One region of the Marinicellulosiphila megalodicopiae genome, then DNA from elsewhere that is predicted to be linked to it. Evidence: riboswitches for the same ligand, from Rfam matches in the RefSeq annotation. Region 1 holds a riboswitch; the other holds the start of a gene.

Region 1 (4,634 bases):
TAATGCAAATACTGAATATACAATGGTATTCACACGAAAAGACGAAACACCCTGTGCAGAAATATTGAGTATTCCAAAATTGGAGATCAATGAAGTATTGCCTTTAAATGTGGCTACTTCAATTAAGTTGCCCAAACTTAATGCAGGGAGCTATCCATTTCATTGTCAAATGAAAATGTATACAGGTTTAATTGTTGTTGAATAATAAATACTAGTGAGGTAATAAAATGAAAGTAAATCCATTTGGAAAAGTTATATTACCTTGTCCCGTTTGTGCAATGAGCGTTGATAAAGAAAGTGTATTGCATACTTATTTAGTCGTAGATTATTATTTTTGTTCACGTCAATGTTTGCTGCGTTTTAAATCACACCCAGGATTGTATTGTGGTAACCCTAAAAGTGGAAAGTCTGTCAAGCAAAGAGGGGTTGAGGAAATTAAAAAAAGAAAAATTACGTTGTCGATCTCTATGTTAGACGATCAAATACAAACTCTTAATGATTCAATCAAAAAATTAATGGGTATTAAAGAGGTGACTATTTATGATAAAGAAATTCTGGTTACTTATGATTTAATAGTGATTTCATTAGAAGAAATTGAACATGCAATTGAGGCGAATTTGAGTATAAATACCTCAACAACTAATACTTTGAAGCGTAAATGGATTCATTACACGGAATCCTGTGAATTAGATAATTTAGCAAATCCAGTTAGTAAAGGCTGCTGTCATTAAATTTTAGGTGAATATTATGAATAACCGTCGTCAATTTTTAAAAAGAAGTATGGGTGTATCAGTGTTTGTTGTAATGCCTTTATCTTCGTGTTCTAAAAGTGAAAATACCGATTTTGAAATAAAAGTCGAATATAAAACTGAGAGTTGGCTGGATTCTAAAGTAGACACTTTTTCATATTCAATGCCAGAAATAGAGCTTATTCAAAATAAAAAAACACGAATAAAAGTAACCAATAATTTGAATGAACCCACAACGATTCATTGGCATGGTATTCGTCTAGAAAATAAAATGGATGGTGTGTCTGGTTTGATTCAAGCGCCAATTGAACCTGGTGAATCTTTTATTTATGAATTTTCAGCGCCCGATGCGGGTACATTTTGGTTTCATAGTCACCACGACTCAATTAAACAGGTAGCTATGGGTTTATATGGTGCGCTTATTGTTAAGCCAGAAAAATCGTTAAATAATTCCGAGCAAGACCTTACTTTATTAATTGACGATTGGTTATTAAATGAAAACGGAATTGACCCTAATTTTACGGCTATGCATAGTTTAAGTCATGGCGGAATAATGGGTAATGTTTTGACGGTTAATAAACAGCCGGGTTTGCAGGCGTTTCAAATTGAAGATAAGCAATACTTAAGATTAAGATTAATTAATGTGGCAAATAGTCGCATACAATCATGGTCGTTTTCTGGCTTAAACCCTATTGTTATTGCAAAAGATGGGCAGCCATTAAAAGATCAGTATACGTTAAATAAATCACTAGTATTGGGTCCAGCAGAACGATATGACTTATTGGTAAAAGTTAAAGAAATACCAGAAGACGGTTTCAAATTAAATTACGATACAGCAAATGGCGCACTTCCTATCGCTGAGTTTATTTTACCAAAAGTTAAAACTGATTTTAAAAATGAGGCATATAATATTGAGAAATCAGTATTGGTTGTTCCAAAAAAAATAGATAAAACGGTCGTTGTAGAGCTTGATGGTGGCGCAATGGGACGTATGCAAACTGGAATACTTGATGGTGAAAAATTGAGTATCAATCAATTGGTTCAGAAGAATATGATCTGGGCATTAAATGGTCAGGTAGCATTACTGGCTACCCCAATGGATAAGCTCGAGCTTAATGCTGCTGTTAATATAACGTTTAAAAATAATACGTCATTTGCGCATAATATGCATTTGCACGGACATCATTTTTTTATTGATGGTATATGGCAAGATTCTGTTTTGATTGGACGAGGTGAATCAAAATCCGGTGTTTTTTATGCTGATAATCCAGGTAAATGGTTATTGCATTGTCATATGTTGGGGCACGCAGTAACGGGTATGACGACTTGGTTTGAAATTGGTTAATTAAGGTGGCCATCAATTTCAGGCTATATATCTATCATAATCTGTCTGGAATTGAATTAAATTGTGCAAATATACCGAATATTGGTTACACTTATTACTCGAATGTTTAATTGGAAGAAAGGTGAGAATCCTTCGCTGCCCCCGCAACGGTAAAGCCCGATACAATTGAACATACTCCTTTTATCCTTCAATGTGTGCGGGTTGGCACGGGTCTAAATTATGAATTTTTTAAATATTACTTCTTCTATTACATTAAGCAAACAGTCTGTATTAATGGCTTCTATGCTTTTTACCTCTGTTTTAGCGATTGCTTTGGTTTACACCGTTGGTTTTGCACCTATGGATTTACTGCATAACGCTGCGCACGACACTCGTCATATTGCTGCTTTTCCTTGTCACTAATTAGTTAATTTCACAAAATGTAAGTTATAGAGGTAATTATGTATTTTAAAAATACGCTTATCGCAGCTTTGCTGTGCGCGTTAGTTTCGTCTGTTGTATTAAGTTCTGTTCAAACGTTGTGGGTAACTGAATTGATTTTTGAGGCAGAAGTGTTTGAAAATCAGCCAAGTGAAATTGATCACCATGACTTAGCTGATGATCATCATTCTGTTTCTAGTGATCATCATGCAGGGCAAACGACTCAAAGTTCACACCATGATCATGGCGAATCAAATGTTGTGTCTTCACGTTTTCTTAATACGGTGTTAGTGAATTTTATTTTGTCGTTTGGTTTGAGTGTTGTGTTTATCAATGCGCTTATTCTTAAAAAAGGTATCAAGCCTATACAAATTGCGTTATTTGGTGTGATTGGATTTTGCGCCATTTATTTTGTGCCTACGCTGGGTTTGCCCGCTGAAATCCCTGGTATGCAAGCTGTGGACATTCAAAAAAGACAAATTTGGTGGTTAAGTGCAGTCATTGCTACGTTAATTGGTGGATATATTTTAATGTTTTCTCATTGGAAATTTAAAATATTAGGTGCAGTTGTATTGTGTGTCCCGTTTATTATTGGTGCGCCTCATCTTGAAATTGAACAGTTTGCTTCGCACTCAATTGAAAACCAGGCCATGCTTGAATCGATTTTAACTCAATTTGAAATAAGAAGTTTTGTGATTAATGCTGTTTATTGGGCGGTGATTACGGCAAGTTTGATCTTTCTGTATCCAAAGTTTATTAAACAATTGAATGATTAAAAATAACAATAAAGGCCAAGCATGAATTTTTTTATTACAGGTGCATCTAGTGGAATAGGTTTGTCATGCGCAATGCATATGCAGGCTTTAGGTCATAATGTAGCTGTGACAGTCAGAAAAGAAACCGACAGGCAAAGACTTGAGTCAATTGGTTTTTATGTGGTGATGATTGATTTAACTAATATTGAATTAATTAAACCCGTGTTTGATCAAGTGGTCGATCATTTTGATGGGCAATTAGATGTGTTGGTTAATAACGCCGCTTTTGGTCAAGTTGGGGCGTTAGAAGATATTAAAGTGGATGTGTTAAAAGCACAGTTTAATGTGAATTTTTTTGCTGTACATGAGTTAACGATCTGTGCCATTAAGCAAATGCGTATTCAAAACGGCGGCAAAATTGTGCAAATTTCCTCAGTATTGGGCTTGGTTTCAATGAAAATGCGCGGCGGTTATAACTCAAGTAAGTACGCGTTAGAGGGATTGTGCGACACATTACGTCTAGAATTAAAGGGCTCAAACATCCATGTAAGTTTAATTGAGCCCGGGCCAATCACTTCAAATTTTCGTAAAAATGCATTAATCAATTTTGAAAAAACAGTTGATATTAAACACTCTGTGTTTAACCAAGATTATCAAACTCAGCTAACACGGTTAAAAAAACAAGGTAAAGCGGCTAGATTTACATTACCTGCGAAGGCCTGTGCAAATAAATTAGAAAAAATTGTTAAATCAAAGCGGCCGTCGGCACGATATTATGTGACGTTTCCTACGTATTTATTCGGGTTTTTAAAGCGAATATTACCTGCTAGTTGGTTAGATAATATATTAGCTCGAAGCTGAGCAAGTCAGTACTGGGTTGGTCGATAAAAAATTATTGCGAAAACATAAAGGTCGTGTCATTCTTATTATATCCAAAGAGGTAATTTAAGATGTGTAAAACGATGTTCAATACGATGTTCAAAGCGCGGTTAAATGCGAAAATTCAAGCAATATCCATCCTTCAGTATCGACGATAATATTCCTCGCGTTATGAATTATTACATCTCTTAATTCTCCCCATATTTTATTTAGGAAAAAACAATGATTTCTCGTTCACAATTTGATCAAGTTATGGTGCCTAATTATGCACCCGGAAAAATCGTCCCTGTTAAAGGTCTAGGCTGTAAAGTTTGGGATCAACAAGGCGAAGAATATTTAGATTTAAGTTCTGGTATTGCGGTAAATGCGTTAGGTCATGCTAACCCAATATTAGTTGATGCAATCACACAGCAAGCTCAAAAACTATGGCATGTGTCTAACATTTTAACCAATGAGCCTGCTTTAGAATTAGCGACAAAACTGTGC
Region 2 (4,634 bases), 410 kb from region 1:
GATCTAAATTCTGAAATATTTGATGCATTGATGACAACCCAAAACATCGTTCTTACTGTTACCGATTCTAGGGGGCTATCCGTTGTGGATATTTTCACATATAACTTTGCAACACCTGTAATCGATGCCATTGAAGCCGTCAGTAATTACGATGGCAGCATCCCTTTAAACCAACAAATGATCGGTAATATAGGAGCAAGCTTACAAACTGCTGACAACCCATTTGATAATGCCTACTTTTACATCAACCCAGATAACCTAGCCAAAATGGATTATTCATTAGAACTTATGCTAACTGAAAACAACCACGCAATGGCTGAAAAAATTAAATACCTTCAACGTCAACCCTCTGCTATTTGGCTTGACTCTATTGAAATGATTTCAGGCTCATCTGATAAAGGACAACGTTCGCTAGAAGCGCATTTAGATGCTGCAATTTCTCAACAAAACTATTTCGCCCAAATTGACTCTAACAATGGCGCTGACGCCATTTCACCTATGAGTGTTGTATTAGTACTTTACAATCTACCGGATCGGGATTGTGCTTCTTATTCATCTAATCGTGAATTGTTTGAAATAGGTTTACCAGATGGCAGCACTTTGCCTGGTGACTTAAATGGTTTGTACAATTACAAAGTTCATTACATTGGTAAAATTGTGGAAGTATTACAATCTAAAGTCGAATATCAAAATCTACGGATTGTGACAATTCTTGAACCTAATTCTTATCCTAATATGATCATTAACAGTAATATAAATCCTGATGGCCCTGCTTACGTTATTCCTGGTTTTACAACAACAGACGGCATACCCTATTGCGACACTTTATTAAATTACACTCAAGTAGGATTAGAATCTGACTTAGGTGTTTATGGAGCAGGTATCCAAATAGCAATCAACGATTTAGCTCATGTCGGTAACGTTTATCAATACATCGACATAGCACATTCAGCCAAACTTGGCTGGGATAATTCCCTTTCAGAAGGAACAAACTTAAAACGTAGTGTGGATGGGTTCTTAAAATTGATTGATGGCGCTAATGCCGATGGAATATCAGGATTTGATAAAGTAAGAGGTTTTTCAAGCAACACCTCTGATTACATTCCAATTGAAGAACCATTAATTTCAAATTTAGCAGATGATCGCGAAGCATTGTCTGACTTCTATGAATGGAATCAAGCGGTGGATGAATTCACTTATATTGATGCATTTAATGCTCGCATTCGAAACTTAAAACCTACATTTGATCCCGGGTTTATTATCGATACATCGCGAAATGGTTGGGGATCAAATAACCGCCCGGTTGTTGGACAAGGCTTTAAAGGTACGGATTCATCACAGCGTGTCGATAAGCGAGCTCATCGTGAGCACTGGTGCAATCCTAAAAATGCAGGCATTGGCGAAGCCCCAAAATCTTCACCTGATTCTTCACGCCCTCATTTGGATGCATTTTATTGGGTAACCTTACCTGGCGTATCAGACGGAGTTTCATTTGATTATGCTTCATTCACTAATGCCCAAATCAATGCATTAGACCCAATAGAATATAATGTCTATGACTCTGCAACTAACCCTGATTATTCACTTAAAGCATTGGATCCAATGTGCATGCCAGGGGAAAGTCAATTTGAACCTATAAATGTCGCGCCTTATTTAGCTCCTCATGCAGGCGAATGGTTCCATTACCAATTTTTAAATTTAATTGAACATGCATATCCAGCGCTTGGTGAGTCGGATTACGACTAATCTAAAAGTTTAATCAAAAAACCCGACTTATGTCGGTTTTTTTATTGGGCCATTTCTAATTTTTTAAAAAATATAACGACTCCTACCGGTTAAAAAACCATTAAACCAAAAATATTAAAATTGCGTTATACATCAAAACGATTACACTACAGAGCATCGGGGAAGTAGGTGTGAATCCTACGCTGTCTGCGCAACTGTGAGCCTGTCCATTAATTGAACATGCAAGTCAGATGACCGTATCATTAATTATTTATTCGCACGAAATACAGGAAATTATTATGCATATCGAACCAGGTGTCGTTGACGGCGCTAAAATTTTATTAAGCCTTGCTACTGCCGCTACTGCCTTTGTGGTTTCTAGCAAACACATTACTAGCCATGTTAAGCAAAATGGCGTCGCATCATTAGCCACTAAAACACTATTAGCTACCGTTGCGGTATTGGTGTTTTTTGAAGTTTTCCCTAAACAACCAGTTGGCGTTTCAGAAGTGCATTTGATTTTGGGCTCTTCAATCTTCTTGTTATTTTCATTGGCCCCTGCCGCTTTGGGTTTAACATTTGGTTTATTGATACAAAGTTTATTTTTTGCACAAACCGACTTGCCTCAGTACTTCATGAATATCACCACATTGTTAGTACCATTATTTGCAATGGCCGCCATCGCGCCTAAATTTATTGACCCTAACACCGCATATAGTGATTTAACATACACACAGACTTTAAAATTATCGGCGATTTACCAATCAGGTATTGTGGCGTGGGTAATGTTTTGGGCGTTTTACGGCCAAGGTTTTGCGGTTGAAACGTTTGTGAATGTAGGTGTATTTGCTGCAGCATACTTAACTGTAATTATTGTTGAGCCGGTTGCAGATTTAGCACTGTTGTTTGCAGCTAAACGCTTAAAACCAATTTCTAGCTTGTTTGTGAATACTCGTCTTTATAAAGCTTAATTATTTCTCATAAAAAAGCCCTCTTCTGGAAACAGTTGAGGGCTTTTTTATTTCTGACTCGCTCTTATTTATTCTCTTACTATCATATTTTCAACCATTCCAACTTTTTCAATACTCACCAATATTTTATCATTATGCTTTAAAGATTGCGTGCGCCCAGGTGTGCCCATATAAATTAAATCCCCTGGCATCAATGTAAAATACTGACTCAAATAACTCACGACCTTTGCAGGTTTGTGAATCATAAATTTTGTATTTTCTTGCTGAACGATTTTGTCATTTAGTTTGGTGGTTAATAACAGATTGTTATAATCCAACCCTGTTGCCATGATTGAACCTATTGGGCCAAATCCATCCATTGCTTTTGCACGCATCCATTGTAAGTCTGAACTCTGCCAATTTCGCTCAGTAATATCATTGCCAACGGTCACTCCAAATATATAATCGTCCGCCTCTTCTATTGAAATGTTTTTAGCTTGTTTGCCAATAATTAACACCAACTCTCCTTCAAAATGCACGTTTGTGGCATCTTTAGGTAATTCGATATTTTTACCTGTCGTAATCAATGAGGAAGGTAATTTTAAAAATAACGGAGGCGGCGCATCAGAAGGAGATGACAAGTGACTGGCGAAATTCATACCCACTGCAAATACCGATTGAGGCTGTGTGGGCAATAATAAAGTGACGTCTTTTAAAGGAATCGGCTCGCCTGATTTTTCATATTGTTGATATAAATCACCGATTAATGGTTGGATTTTATCATCTAATATTTGGCCAAAACCGATGGCTTGATTTATTTGATACCTTGCAAAGTATTCTGGGGATTGGTTATCTTTGGCAAAACTAAATCCTGAAACACTCAGTGTTAATATTACGATTAAAAATTTCATATGCATTTCTCGTTTTGTATGTTTTAACTATACGAAAACTTAACCGCTTTAGTTTTATATGGCTACTTATTTTTTGGGAAATCATCCTTCATTTAGAAGCTAAACCCAATCAACGACTTTACGCTTTAGATGAACAAAAAAGGCCGGCACCTAAGTGCTGACCTTTATTTATGTGGGTGTCTATGTCAAATGTAAGGCGCGACCCCGATGATTTTTTTGTCAATTGTAAGACGCGACCTCGATGATTTTTTCTTACTATCATATTTTCAACCATTCCAACTTTTTCAATACTCACCAATATTTTATCATTATGCTTTAAAGATTGCGTGCGCCCAGGTGTGCCCATATAAATTAAATCCCCTGGCATCAATGTAAAATACTGACTCAAATAACTCACTACCTTTGCAGGTTTGTGAATCATAAATTTTGTATTTTCTTGCTGAACGATTTTGTCATTTAGTTTGGTGGTTAATAACAGATTGTTATAATCCAACCCTGTTGCCATGATTGAACCTACTGGACCAAATCCATCCATTGCTTTTGCACGCATCCATTGTAAGTCTGAACTCTGCCAATTTCGCTCGGTAATATCATTACCAACGGTCACTCCAAATATATAATCATCTGCCTCTTCTATTGAAATGTTTTTAGCTTGTTTGCCAATAATTAACACCAACTCCCCTTCAAAATGCACGTTTGTGGCATCTTTAGGTAATTCGATATTCTTACCTGCCGTAATCAATGAGGAAGGTAATTTTAAGAATAACGGAGGCGGCGCATTAGAAGGTGATGACAAGTGACTGGCGAAATTCATGCCCACTGCAAATACCGATTGAGGTTGTGTGGGTAATAATAAAGTGACGTCTTTTAAAGAAATCGGCTCGCCTGATTTTTCAAATTGCTGAAATAAATCACCAATTAATGGTTGAATTTTATCATCTAATATTTGACCAAAACCGATAGTTTGATTTATTTGATACCTTGCAAAGTATTCTGGGGGTTGGTTATCTTTGGCAAAACTAAATCCAGCTAAACTCAGTGTTACTAT

Evidence for each region. Region 1 has a riboswitch for cobalamin ahead of TYM08_RS04380 (CbtB domain-containing protein). Riboswitches for the same ligand answer to the same signal wherever they lie in the genome.
Region 2: linked by a shared signal. The riboswitch ahead of TYM08_RS06090 (energy-coupling factor ABC transporter permease) and the one ahead of TYM08_RS04380 (CbtB domain-containing protein) in region 1 are both predicted to bind cobalamin.

What each region holds. Positions count from the first base shown of each region.
Region 1 covers NZ_AP023087.1:1,035,350-1,039,983, forward strand. Annotated here, with positions in the region: gene TYM08_RS04365 (cupredoxin domain-containing protein) at 1-205, shown strand, start outside; gene TYM08_RS04370 (hypothetical protein) at 228-731, shown strand; gene TYM08_RS04375 (multicopper oxidase family protein) at 748-2,094, shown strand; adenosylcobalamin-variant (AdoCbl-variant) riboswitch at 2,189-2,267, shown strand; gene TYM08_RS04380 (CbtB domain-containing protein) at 2,314-2,496, shown strand; gene TYM08_RS04385 (CbtA family protein) at 2,535-3,290, shown strand; gene TYM08_RS04390 (SDR family NAD(P)-dependent oxidoreductase) at 3,312-4,130, shown strand; gene TYM08_RS04395 (acetylornithine/succinyldiaminopimelate transaminase) at 4,371-4,634, shown strand, end outside.
Region 2 covers NZ_AP023087.1:1,445,052-1,449,685, reverse strand. Annotated here, with positions in the region: gene TYM08_RS06095 (glycoside hydrolase family 6 protein) at 1-1,746, shown strand, start outside; cobalamin riboswitch at 1,857-2,002, shown strand; gene TYM08_RS06090 (energy-coupling factor ABC transporter permease) at 2,025-2,696, shown strand; gene TYM08_RS06085 (fumarylacetoacetate hydrolase family protein) at 2,765-3,586, opposite strand; gene TYM08_RS06080 (fumarylacetoacetate hydrolase family protein) at 3,705-4,634, opposite strand, start outside.